One region of the Microbacterium marinum genome, then DNA from elsewhere that is predicted to be linked to it. Evidence: predicted binding sites of a transcription regulator. Region 1 holds the regulator's gene; each other region holds the start of a gene.
The links. The regulator HrcA, encoded in region 1, represses chaperone genes, less so after heat shock. The targets are predictions, from matches to a motif close to TTNGCACTCGNNNNNNNCGAGTGCNAA.
Positions count from the first base shown of each region.

Region 1 (4,278 bases):
GGCCAGCCGACTGGATCAGGAGCAGCGTTTCGACGCGGACGGGACGCCCTACGTCAGCCCCGGCGCCACCGTCCACCTTCGGGGACGCGTCGGCGGGATGCGGGCCGATGCCGAGCTGCGGGTCATCTCGGTGACCGACGAGCCGCGCCGTGTGGGGTTCTCGCTCGGCACGGTCGAAGGGTCGGTCGTGTCCGGCGAGGAATCGTTCCTCGTCGAGTGGCGTGATGACGACGAGGTGTGGTTGATCGTACGAGCCTTCGACCGTCGCGTCGGATTCCTCTACCGACTGTGGCGTCCGCTGGTGCGTCGGCGCCGACGGGAGCTGTTCCACGGCTACCACCGGGCGATCTCGCCGCTGTACGCGACCGGCGCCTGATGGGCTCGGCCCTTCCTCTCGGCGACCCGGCGCCCCCGGACGGTCGACTTCCCGCGGAGGTCCACATCGATCCGGCGAGCGATTTCGGCGTCTATCTGCACGTGCCGTTCTGCCGCGTGCGCTGCGGCTACTGCGACTTCAACACCTACACCGCGACCGAGCTGCGCGGTGCGCGGCAGGACGCCTACGCCGATGAGGTCCTCCGCGAGATCGCGCTGTCGAAGGACGTGCTGGGAGACCGGGGTCCGTTGCGGCCGGCGCAGACGGTCTTCTTCGGGGGAGGCACCCCGACGCTGCTCCCGCCGGGCGATCTCGCCCGCATGCTGGACGGTGTCCGCGCGGCGTTCGGCCTCGCACCCGGCGCCGAGGTCACCGTCGAGGCGAACCCCGACACGATGACGGATGCCGTCGCGCAGACGCTCGCCGATGCCGGCGTCACCCGCCTGTCGGTGGGCATGCAGTCGGCCGTCCCGCACGTGCTCGCCGCGCTCGACCGCACGCACGACCCCGCGAACATCGCGACGGCGGTGGCGGCGGCCCGTCGTGCGGGCCTCGCCGTCAGCCTCGACCTCATCTACGGGGCGCCCGGCGAGACGCTCGAGGATTGGCGGACCTCGCTCGAGACGGCGATCGCGTTGCGGCCCGACCACGTCTCCGCGTACGCCCTCATCGTCGAGGAGGGCACGAAGCTCGAGCGTCAGATCCGTCGCGGCGAGGTGCCGGCGCCGGACGATGACCTCCAGGCCGACATGTACGAGCTGGCCGATGAGCTTCTCGGCGCGGCGGGGTACGGCTGGTACGAGGTATCGAACTGGGCCACGGGAGACGCGCAGCGCTCACGGCACAACATGTCGTACTGGCGCGGTCAGGACTGGTGGGGGTACGGCCCCGGTGCGCACAGCCACGTCGGGGGACTCCGGTGGTGGAACGTCAAGCATCCCGCCGCCTACGCCCAGCGGATGGCGTCGGGCCAGTCACCCGCTGCCGGACGCGAGCTGCCCGATGCCGAGGCGCGGCGCCTGGAGGCGATCCTGCTGCAGTCGCGGATCGTCGACGGCGTGCCGGTCTCGGAGGCGAGCCCGGAGGGGCGGCGCGCGGTGGCATCCCTCATCGCCGATGGCCTGATCGACGGTGCCGCGGCGATCGGGGGAACGGTCGTGCTGACGCGTCGCGGGCGGCTGCTCGCGGACGCCGTGGTGCGTGCTCTCACCGTGTGATCCGCACATCGAGCCCATCGCGCGATAGAATTGGCACTCGGTGAACGAGAGTGCCAGCGGAGGAGGGGTCATGGTCTCGGAACGGGGATTGCAGGTCCTTCGGGCGATCGTGCAGGACTACGTCGACACGAGGGAGCCGGTCGGCAGCAAGGCCATCGTCGACCGACACCAGTTCGGCGTGTCGGCGGCGACCATCCGCAACGACATGGCCCTGCTCGAGGACGAAGAGCTCATCGCGGCTCCCCACACCTCGTCCGGCCGGGTGCCGACCGACAAGGGCTACCGCGTGTTCGTCGATCACCTGGCGGAGCTGCGCCCGCTGAGCGGCGCGCAGCGCTCCGCGATCGGCGCGTTCCTGGCCGACACCGGTGACCTCGACGACCTGCTGGTGCGCACCGTGCGAACGCTCACCCGGCTCACCGGCCAGGTCGCCATCGTGCAGTACCCCTCGTTCGCGCGCGCGAACGTCTCGCACGTCGAGGTCGTGCATCTCGGCGGCACGCGAGCCGTCGTGATCGTCGTCACCGATACGGGGCGGGTGTCGCAGCGGGTCGCGTTCCTGGCTTCGGAGCCCTCCGCCGAGGAGACGGCGCAGGTGAAGGATGCGATGGCTGCCCTGCTGACCGGGGAGAGCGTCCGCGACGGCGCGGTGGCGATCGCCCGGCTGCTCGACGCGGATCCGATCCCGGGCCGCGACGACAACACCCGCATCGTCTTGCGGACCCTCGCCGAGGAGCTCGAGGAGTTCCGTCACGACCGGCTGGTCATGGCCGGCTCCGCGACTCTCGCCCGCCGCGAGTCCGACTTCCGCGGCAGCATCTACCCGCTGCTGGAAGCGATCGAGGAGCAGGTGACGCTGCTGCGGCTGATGGGCGAGATGGTCGCCGACGAGCAGGGCCTCGCGACGAGCATCGGCCGTGAGAACGAGCCGTTCGGCCTGGCGGAGGCATCCGTCGTCGCGGGCGACTACGACGTCACGGGGTCCCGTGCGCGTCTGGGCGTGCTCGGGCCGACCCGCATGGACTATCCCAGCAACCTCGCGGCGGTCCGGGCCGTCGCGCACTATCTGACACGCCTCCTCGAAGAAGACGAGAAGGCGCGCTGAACGACGCGGGCCCCGAGGCCCGGAAAGGCGAAAGTGGCTGACCATTACGAGGTCCTGGGCGTTGCGCGCGACGCGAGCCCGGATGAGATCAAGAAGGCGTACCGTCGCCTGGCCCGCCAGCTGCACCCGGATGTGAATCCGGGAGAGGATGCTGCGGAGCGGTTCAAGCTCGTCACGCACGCCTACGACGTGCTGAGCGACCCGGAGCAGCGGCAGCGTTACGACGTGGGCGGCGACGGCGGGTTCGGCGGAGGCGGAGCCGGCTTCGGGGGCTTCAGCGACATCTTCGAGACGTTCTTCGGTGGGGGCGGCGGGGGCACGCGCGCCGGCCGGCCGCGCTCGCGGCGTGAGCGTGGTCAGGATGCGCTCGTGCGCGTCGACCTCACGCTCGGCGACGTCGTCTTCGGCGTGCACCGCGACCTCGAGGTCGACACGGCCGTCCTCTGCGAGACCTGCCAGGGATCGTGCTGCCAGCCCGGGACGCAGCCGGTCACGTGTGACATCTGCCACGGGTCGGGCCAGGTGCAGCGCACCGTCCGCAGCCTCCTCGGCAACGTCGTCACCTCGCAGCCGTGCACGACGTGCCAGGGGTATGGCACGACGATCCCGTACCCGTGCTCGACCTGCCAGGGTCAGGGGCGCGTGCGCGCGCGTCGGACCGTGTCGATCGACATCCCGGCCGGCGTGGAGACCGGGCTGCGACTGCAGCTCCCCGGCTCGGGTGAGGTGGGGCCGGCGGGCGGCCCGAACGGCGACCTCTACCTGGAGGTCACGGTCGAGCCCCACGATGTCTTCAGCCGCGACGGCGATGATCTCCTGGCGACCCTCGAGGTCTCGATGATCGACGCCATCCTCGGCACGAGCGTGACGATCGATTCCCTCGACGGTGCCGTGGACCTCGACGTGCGTGCCGGCGTCCAGTCCGGCGACGTGCTCACGATCCGCGAGCGCGGCATCACACCGTTGCGCGGCTCGGGCCGCGGCGATCTCCGCGTCGGCGTGCAGGTGGTGACCCCCGGGCACCTCGACCCGAAGTCCCGCGCGCTCGTCCAGGAACTCGCCAAGCGCACGAAGCCCGCACCGCCGCACCTGGCGGAGTTCCACCCGGGGCTGTTCTCGAAGCTGCGCGACAAGTTCAAGCGCTGAGATGGCGCTCCACTTCCTGCTCGAGAGCGCGGGCGATGCCCGCGTCGGAGACGTCGTGGTGCTCGGCGGCGCCGAGGCGCATCACGCCGCCTCGGTCCGCCGCGTCCGTGTCGGGGAGGAGGTCACGGTCGGCGACGGTCGCGGTGTGTGGCTGACCGGCACCGTGGCATCCGTGCAGCCGAAGGAAGTGCAGGTCGAGGTCGTGACCCGCACGGAGACGGGCGAGCCGCGCCCGCGCACGGTGCTCGTCCAGGCGCTCGCGAAGGGCGACCGGGATGAGATGGCCGTCCAGGCGGCGACCGAACTCGGCGTCGACGAGATCGTCCCGTGGCAGGCAGCGCGCAGCGTGTCCCGGTGGGAGGGTGCGAAGACCGCCAAAGGCGTCGCCCGATGGGAGACGATCTCGCGGGAGGCCGCGAAGCAGGCACACCGCG
Region 1 covers NZ_JACHMD010000001.1:2,194,227-2,198,504, reverse strand. Annotated here, with positions in the region: gene BKA24_RS10845 (DUF1990 domain-containing protein) at 1-376, shown strand, start outside; gene hemW (radical SAM family heme chaperone HemW) at 376-1,593, shown strand; gene hrcA (heat-inducible transcriptional repressor HrcA) at 1,664-2,698, shown strand; gene dnaJ (molecular chaperone DnaJ) at 2,732-3,844, shown strand; gene BKA24_RS10825 (16S rRNA (uracil(1498)-N(3))-methyltransferase) at 3,846-4,278, shown strand, end outside.

Region 2 (4,278 bases), 1.3 Mb from region 1:
GGCGTCGGCGACCGACGCCGACTCCACCGCCGCGACCCGGAGCGAGCACCCCGCGGCCGTCCCGGGCGCGGCATCCGGTCGCACGATCGTGCCCGCCGCGATCGAACCGCCGTCGGATGACGTCGCCCGCGCGCCTGTGACGGCCGCCCTCCCGGGCGAGCACCGCGGCGGCTTCCAGCGCGAGATGACGCAGCCGCTCCCGGTGGCGCCGCCCCTCGAGGTGCACCCCGATCCGGCGGAGGCGTCCGACCCGCAGGTGCACTGGATCCACCCGCCGCCCACCCTGCCGCGCAGCGCCGGCTGGGGGCTGCTCTTCGGCATCCTCGGCCTCACCCTGTCGTTCTTCGTCGGATGGGGATTCCCCGTCGGCCTGATCGGCCTCGTGCTCGCGATCCTTGCGCTCCGCCGCCCCTGGGAAAGCCGCGAGACCGCCGTCTGGGCGTTGGCGCTGAGCGTGGCGTCGCTCGTCTTCAGCGCGGGGTGGCTGTGGTGGGCGCACAGTCAGGGCGCGCTCTTCGCCTGAGAGCGGATGCCGCGCGGTTCAGACCCGATCGACCAGCAGCGCCAGCCGCTGCGCCGCCTTGCCCTCGCCCACGCGGGTGAGGATGAGGGTCGCGGACGCGTCGCCCTTGAGCGTCAGCTTGCGGCGGAACTGCGCGGGATCCACGTCGACGCCGCGCTTCTTGATCTCGAGCGTCCCGATGCCGTTCCATCGCAGCGCCGCGTTGATCGTCGGCACCTTCAGCGGCATCGCCTCGCGGACGCGGAACGACTGCACGAACGGGCTCGTCAGCGCGGCATCCGACGTGAGGTAGGCGATTCCCTCGCCGAGCATGCCCGCCTGCAGCTCGCGGGCCACATCGCCGATGAGGCGGGCGCGGATCACGGCGCCCTCCGGCTCGTGGACGAACGCCCCCAGCTCCCGCACCGGTTCGTCGTCGGCGTCGGATGCCGCGGTGATCTCGTGAGCCGCGCCGGTCCGGACCACGAGCGCCGAGCGGCGCACACCGTCGCGGCGCAGCGCGCCCGACCACAGCACGAGCTCGATCGTCGATCCGTCCACGCTGATCCACTGCGCCTCGACGTCGTCGGGGATCAACCCGCGGTCCAGGCCCGGGCCGAGCTTCACGCCCACCGGCATCCGTGCCGCGAGATCGAACACCCAGTCCAGCGACGGCGACCAGTCCTCGGGGCGGGTGCGCGAGGTCTCGGAGTGCCCCGCAGTGCGACGAGCCGGGTCGAGCCACACGGCGTCGACGCCCGCAAGGTCGACATCCTCGGCGAGGCCGTGGCGCACGGTCGCGGCCTCGCCGAACGGCGCCAGGTTGTACGCCGCGAGAGCCGCCGTCGTCTCATCGGCGTCGACCGCCACGACGTCGAGGCCGATGCCGGCGAAGCCGAGGGCGTCGCCGCCGATGCCGCACCCGAGGTCGGCCACGCGAGTCAGTCCCGCATCGCGGAAGCGCGCCGCGTGGCGCGCCGCGATCTCCAGGCGCGTCGCCTGCTCGAGACCTGCCCGGGTGAACAGCATCCGGTCGGCGAACGGGCCGAACTTCGCGGCGGCGCGCGTACGGAGGTGGGCCTGCCCGACGACAGCCGCCACCAGGTCTGGGGAGTGCCCCGCGCCGCGCAGCCGCGACACCGCGGCGGCAACCTCGCCGGTCGTTGCCAGGGGTCCGATCTCGTCGACCATGCGCAGTCCCTGCGCGGTGAGCAGGGCGGTCAGCTCGGCCTGTTCCATCCCGCCAGCCTAGGCGGCCGGTCACAGACCGAAACGAACGCGACGACGGTTGGCACTCGCGTTGCGTGAGTGCCAACCGCCCCCTAGACTTGCCATTAGCACTCTCGGTAAGGGAGTGCTGATTGAGTCTTCCCAGACCCCACCAGCTAGAAAGAGGTAGACCGTGTCGGTTTCCATCAAGCCGCTCGAGGACCGCATCGTCATCAAGCAGGTCGAGGCCGAGCAGACCACCGCGAGTGGCCTGGTCATCCCCGACACCGCCAAGGAGAAGCCCCAGGAGGGCGAGGTCGTGGCCGTCGGCCCCGGCCGCATCGACGACAACGGCAACCGCGTTCCGCTCGACGTCGCCGTCGGCGACCGCGTCCTGTACAGCAAGTACGGCGGCACCGAGGTCAAGTTCGGCGGTGACGAGTTCCTCGTCCTGTCGGCTCGCGACGTCCTGGCGGTCGTCGTCCGCTGACGCACAGCACCCTTTCGAAGGGCCCGGATGCCACTGGCACCCGGGCCCTTCTGCTGTTCCCGGCAGGTGCTCGCCTCCGGCGTGGCGGGATCCCGACGGTGAACGGCAGGAAGCCGCCTCCGCCGTGGCATCCGCTCATGTCACGACCGTCGTAGGCTTTTTCCCGTGACACCCGATCAGGCAGCCCGCGAACAGTCCCTCGGTGGCATCTACGTTCTCGCGGCCTACCTGCTGTGGGGCTTCATGCCCATCTACTTCGTCACCCTCGCGCCGACGAGCCCGTGGGAGGTCGTCGCATGGCGGATCCTGCTCGCGCTGGTCTTCTGCGCCGTGCTCCTCGCGGTGACGCGCACCTGGGGACGCCTTCTCGCGCTGCTGCGCAACCGCCGCCTCGTGATCTGGACCGTCGTGGCCGGCGTCCTCATCTACGTGAACTGGCAGGCATTCCTCATCGGAACGCTCACCGGGCACGTCGTCGAGACGAGCCTCGGCTACTTCATCAACCCCATCGCGACCGTCCTGCTCGGCGTGATCGTCCTCCACGAGCGTCTCCGCATCGCGCAGTGGGTCGCCATCGGCATCGCCGCTGCCGCGGTCGTCGTGATCATCGTCGCCGTCGGCACCGTGCCGTGGATCGCACTGACGCTCGCCGCGAGCTTCGCGACCTACGGTCTCGTCAAGAAGAAGATCGGCCCCGCGGTCGACGCACTCAGTGGGCTCACCCTCGAATCGCTGTGGCTGATCCCCATCGCCATCATCCAGCTGATCGTCGTCGCCACGACCACGGGACTCACGATGGGCCAGGTCAGTGGCGGGCACACCTTCCTGCTGCTGCTCGCAGGTGTCATCACCGGCGTCCCGCTGCTGTTCTTCGCGGCCGGTGCGCGACGGACGACGCTGACCGTCGTCGGCATCCTCCAGTTCATCGCCCCGATCATGCAGTTCCTCACGGGCGTGCTCATCCTCGGCGAGCCGATGCCCGCCGAACGTTGGGCGGGCTTCGCCCTCGTGTGGACGGCGATCGCGATCTTCACCGTCGACTCGGTCGTCCACTCGCGCCGTCAGCGGAGCGCGCTGGCCGCAGGCGTCTCCGACCCCGTCTGAACTCCGCGCACGACACGCCGGTGAGATCTCGTCATCTGGCGCGGCGAGCCGCCCGGAATCCGCGACTTCTCGCGGATTCGGAGACGCCCAGTGGGAGCGCGCCCATGTCGTTACACATCGTTAACGAACGGCAACATTCACGAGACGAGCCGCCCGCTAGGTTGTTCAACACCGGGCCGGTCCCGATCCGACCCGTGTCACCACAGCAAGGAGCACAATGAGCGTTCTCTCCCGTACGCGCGCCGCGAAGGTCATGGGCGGCATCGCCCTGGTCGGAGCAAGCGCGCTCGTCCTCGCCGGCTGTGCCGGCAACACCAGCACGCCGGAAGGTTCGGATGCTCCCGAAGGGGAGTCGTCGGGCTTCGAGTTCCCGGTCGACTGCAACGAGGCAGAACCGGCGTCGTACACCCCCGAGCTCAACTCGACCTCCGAGGGTCCCGCCACCGACCTCGAGTACACGATCGGAACGGCGCTGCCCGTCACCGGTAACCTCGCCTTCCTCGGCCCGCCCGAGATCGCGGGCACCGAGTTCGCGGCCGCCGAGGTCAACGAGGCCAACAAGGGCGTCACGATCAACCTCGTCCAGGGCGACTCGGGCGACACCGACAACAAGGCCTACGAGACCGAGATCCCGCGTCTGCTGGGCGAGGGCGCGACGGCCATCATCGGCGCCGCCTCGTCGGGCACGTCGCTGCAGTTCATCGACCAGGTCATCGCCGCCAACGCGATCCAGTTCTCGCCGGCCAACACCTCCGCAGCCTTCACCGGCTACGAGGACAACGGCCTCTACTGGCGCACCGCCCCCTCCGACACCCTGCAGGGTGAGGTCCTCGGCAACCTGATCGCCGGTGACGGCGCCGAGACGCTCGGCATGATCGTGCTGAACGACTCGTACGGCACGGGCCTGGCCTGCTTCACCAAGACGGCCTTCGAGGCCGCCGGTGGCGAGGTCGTCGCGGCATCCCTCTACAAC
Region 2 covers NZ_JACHMD010000001.1:904,737-909,014, forward strand. Annotated here, with positions in the region: gene BKA24_RS04420 (hypothetical protein) at 1-523, shown strand, start outside; gene BKA24_RS04425 (THUMP-like domain-containing protein) at 542-1,741, opposite strand; gene groES (co-chaperone GroES) at 1,905-2,201, shown strand; gene rarD (EamA family transporter RarD) at 2,367-3,305, shown strand; gene BKA24_RS04440 (ABC transporter substrate-binding protein) at 3,523-4,278, shown strand, end outside.
Region 2: groES (co-chaperone GroES) is a predicted target of HrcA. The motif match lies at 1,791-1,817, and genes of this name have one in related genera.

Region 3 (4,278 bases), 750 kb from region 1:
ACGCCAGTCGTCGGGGTCGTCGGGGTCGCCGTACTCGGCGATCCAGCTCGCACCGGCGGAGAGTCGCGTGTACCTGCGCATGTCCAGCAGCGGCACGCCGCAGACGATCGCGCCGAAGTCGTCGGGGTACAGCGTCAGCATGTTCCCCACCAGCAGCCCGCCGTTGCTGCGCCCGTGGCAGGCGACGCGGTCGGGGGTCGTGATGCCCCGCGCGACCAGGTCGCGCGCGACGGCGGCGAAGTCCTCGTACGCGCGGTGACGGTTCTCCCGGAGCGCCGCGAGATGCCACGCGGGCCCGAACTCGCCGCCCCCGCGGATGTTGGCGACGACGAAGACCCGGCCCTTCTCCAGCCACGCCGGGCCCACGATCGCGGGGTACTCGGGCGTGAGGGCGTGCTCGAACCCGCCGTAGCCGCTCATCAGGACGGGGAGGATGCCGGAGCGCTCACGGGGTCCGACCTCGAAATACGGGACGCGGGTGCCGTCGGCCGACACCGCCCAGTGCTGGCGCGCGACCAAACCGCTGGTGTCGAACGCGGCGCGGCCGCGTGCCACGACGCGTGGCGCGGGCGTCACGGCATCCGTCACGATCAGGGTGGCCGGGGTCAGGAATCCGCGTGCGACGATCCACAGTTCGTCGTCGATGTCGGCGTCGAGGGTGGCGATGCTCGCGCTGAACAGGTCGTCGGATCCGAGGCCCAGGTCGATCTCGAGGCGGTCGTCGCCGGCGGGATCGAGGGAGACGATGCGGCTCTGCACGTCGTCGAGGACGGTCAGGATCAGGCGCCGACGCGTCCAGGTCCAGGTGTCGAGCACCGTGCCCGCCGTAGGTGTGAACGCGACCCGCAGGTCCGAGCCGTCTCCCTCGGTGAGGGTCGTGACGGGGCCGATCAGCAGGGTTCCGGCGGCATGCGTCTGCCCGGCTACCTGCCAGGGCGTGGTCGTCCGCACGGCCGCGAGGTCGCCGTGGACGTCGACGACCGCGTCCTGAGGCGCCGCGAGGAGCGTCGCGGTTCCGTCGCGCCACGCCCACGTCTCGGAGGAGAAGAAGTCGTGCGCCACGACGATGAGCGGGGTGGCGTGCCCGTCGGTGTGGTCGACGTGCACGAACACGCCCACATCCGACGCCGCCCCCGAAAGGATCGGCGGGGCGTCGTCGAGGACGGTGCCCCGGTGCCAGACGCGCGCGGTGATCGGGTAGCCGGAGTCGGTCACACCGCCCCCGTGGAGGGCGGTGGCGACCAGGAGCGTGTCGCTGTCGATCCACGCGACACGGTGCTTGTGCGCGTCGAGTGAGAAGGGGCTGTCGTCGACGAAGCGAGCCGCCGCGAGGTCGTACTCGCGGACGACGGCGGCGTCACCGCCGTCGGGGCTCAGGCGGACGAGCGCACGATCCGATCCCGCTGGCGCGTGCGTCGCGCCGGCGAATGACCAGGTGCGCCCCTCCTCCCGCCCGAGCGCGTCGATGTCGAGCAGCACCTGCCACTCGGGCGACCCGGCGGCGAACGCGGCGCGCGAGGTGCGGCGCCACAATCCCCGCGGGTTGTCCGCGTCGCGCCACAGGTCGTACATCAGGTCCCCGTGTCGGCCAGGGACGACGAGGCGGTCGGGATCGTCGAGGATCCGCGTCAGGCGCTCCTCCAGTGCCGACCGGGTCGTGCCGGCGAACGTCTCGTTCGTGCGGTCGGTCTGATCGGCGGCCCACTCGAGCGCTCGCGGGCCCGAGACCTCCTCGAGCCAGAGGAACGGGTCGGCGGGTTCGGGGGCGATCTCGTGCGGCGTCACCCCGTCAGCCTAGGTCTCGACGGGGCGACGTTCGCCCTCGGAGAACCATTAGCACTCGCCGCCATCGAGTGCTAATCTGATCTCACTTGAGTCACACCGACTCAACTTTCGGACCAGATTGGACAAGGAGAGAATCATGGCCACGTACGACCCGTTCCGTGACATCGACCGCTTCGCGTCGACCCTCTTCGACCCGCGCCGCGGCCCGCGACGGATGCCGATGGACCTGTACCGCGACGGCGATCACTACGTCCTCACCGCGGACCTGCCCGGCATCGACCCCGGCTCGGTCGACATCGACGTCGATGGGCAGCTGCTGACCATCCGCGCCGAGCGGACGCTGTCCTCCGGCGACGGCGTGAAGTGGATCACCCGCGAGCGCGAGGCGGCCAGCTTCCTGCGTCAGCTGAACCTCGGTCAGGGCATCGACACCGAGGCGATCGCCGCGTCGTACAGCAACGGCGTGCTGAGTGTGACCATCCCGGTCAGCGAGAAGGCGAAGCCCCGCAAGATCGAGGTCGTCGCCGACGGCTCGCCGTCGACGATCACCGCGTCGGAGTCCGACCAGCCGCAGCCGATCGACCAGTGACCGCCCGGCGGCGTCCGCGCCGCCGAGCGACGAAGGCCCCGCATCCGAACCGGATGCGGGGCCTTCGCGCGTTCGAGGTCAGAGCCCTCGGAGTTTGGTGGTCAATGCCTTCAGCTGTGCGAGCTCTTCGTCGGAGAGGACAGCCATCCGATCCGCGATCGTGCGGCCGTGGACGGTGGCGACGCGACGGAACGCTCCCGCACCCTTCTCCGTCGCCGTGACGATCGCGCCGCGGCCGTCGGACGGGTCGGGGCACTTGGTGATGAGTCCGCGGCTGACCATGCGGTCGACGAGTCGCGAGACGCTGGGCTGGCTGATGAGCATGTTCGCCGTCACGTCGCGCAGTCGCGCGGACTGGTCCTCGCCGCGGGTGACCGTCAGGAGGACGTCGTATTCGGCCTGAGCGAGGTCGTCGCCGTCGAAATCCTGCTCGAAGTCGTTCATGAGCTCGTGCTGAGCACGGAACAGACTCTCCCACGCGGCGACGGCGAGGCGGCGGTCTGTCATGGCGTCCACTGTATCGCCGCTCATAGGGTGGCTGAGTGACGACTTCTCGGGGGCTCGGTCGGTTCGCGGCATCCGTGCTGCTGGTGGTGCTCGGTGTGATCGTGTCGGTGCCGGCATCGGCGGCCGATGTCGACGACTTCCGCTTCGCGAGTCTCGACGCCGAATACACGCTCACGCGCGACGACGACGGCGTCAGTCGCATGCGGGTGGTGGAGGATTTCGTCGCCGTCTTCCCCGATGCCGATCAGAACCACGGCATGCGGCGGGTGATCCCCGACGAGTACCGGGGTCGTCCGCTCCGCCCCGACGTCATCTCCGTCACGGACGGGAACGGCAGGGAGTGGGACGTCGAGACCGATGACGTCGACAACGGGATCGAGATCGTGGCGCGCGACGACGCCTTCCTGCGCGGTGAGCAGCGCTTCGTCTTCACCTACACCCTCGATGGGGTGGTGAACGACTTCCCCGACACCGGCCTCGAGCTCTACTGGGACGTGAACGGCGTGGACTGGAAGCAGTCGTTCGATCGTGTGACGTCGCGGCTCGTTGTCGGCCCGGAGCTCGCGGATGCCGTCGGTGTGAGCGCCTGCTACGCGGGCCGCCAGGGTGCGACGGACGCCTGCGAGAGCGTAGATCTCGTCGAGACGAACGACGGGGTGAGCGTGACGGCGACGGCGCGCGACCTCGGCCCGGGGGAGACGTTGACGATGGCGGTCGGCTTCGAGGAGGGGACGTTCGTCGCCCTCGACACCTCGTATACGGGGTCCCCGTGGAGTGGGGTGCAGCTTGCGGCTCTGCTCGCCCTGCTCGGCGTGCTCGGCTGGGCCCTCGCGCTCCTGCGTGGCGTCCTCCGCGACGCGCCGGGGCGCCCCACCGTCGTGGCCGAGTTCACACCTCCGGCGGGCGTCGACGCCCTGGAGTCGGCGGTGTTCCTCGCGAAACCCGGCAAGGCGATTCCCGCCGAGGTGCTGGAGCAGGCGGTCGCGGGGTCGATCCGCATCATGGCGGGGGAGAAGCCGCGCTGGGGGCAGTCGAAGCTGGTCGCCGAGCTGGTGGACCCGACGCGCGCCGACGGCGATGGGCGCCTGCTGCTCGAGGGGCTGTTCCCGACGGGCGTCATCGGCGAGACGTACGAGTTCGGCAGCCAGGACACCCGGCTCTCGAAGACCGCTCAGCGGATCCTCTCCGAGGCGAGCGCAGCGTTGAAGGCGCGAGGCCTGTACCGCCCGGTGCCGCTGTGGCGCCGCCTGGCACCCCAGATGTCGGGGTTCATCCTCGCCGGTGTCGTCGTCGTGTGCAGCATCGTCATGCTGGATGCCGCGGTCGATCCACTCTGGCCGGTCCTCGCACTGATCGTCTCGATCCTCCTCGCGATCGCGGTGCTGTTGCTGACGCTC
Region 3 covers NZ_JACHMD010000001.1:2,940,746-2,945,023, reverse strand. Annotated here, with positions in the region: gene BKA24_RS15970 (prolyl oligopeptidase family serine peptidase) at 1-1,785, opposite strand, end outside; gene BKA24_RS14525 (Hsp20/alpha crystallin family protein) at 1,922-2,374, shown strand; gene BKA24_RS14520 (MarR family winged helix-turn-helix transcriptional regulator) at 2,453-2,881, opposite strand; gene BKA24_RS14515 (DUF2207 family protein) at 2,917-4,278, shown strand, end outside.
Region 3: BKA24_RS14525 (Hsp20/alpha crystallin family protein) is a predicted target of HrcA. The motif match lies at 1,834-1,860, and genes of this name have one in related genera.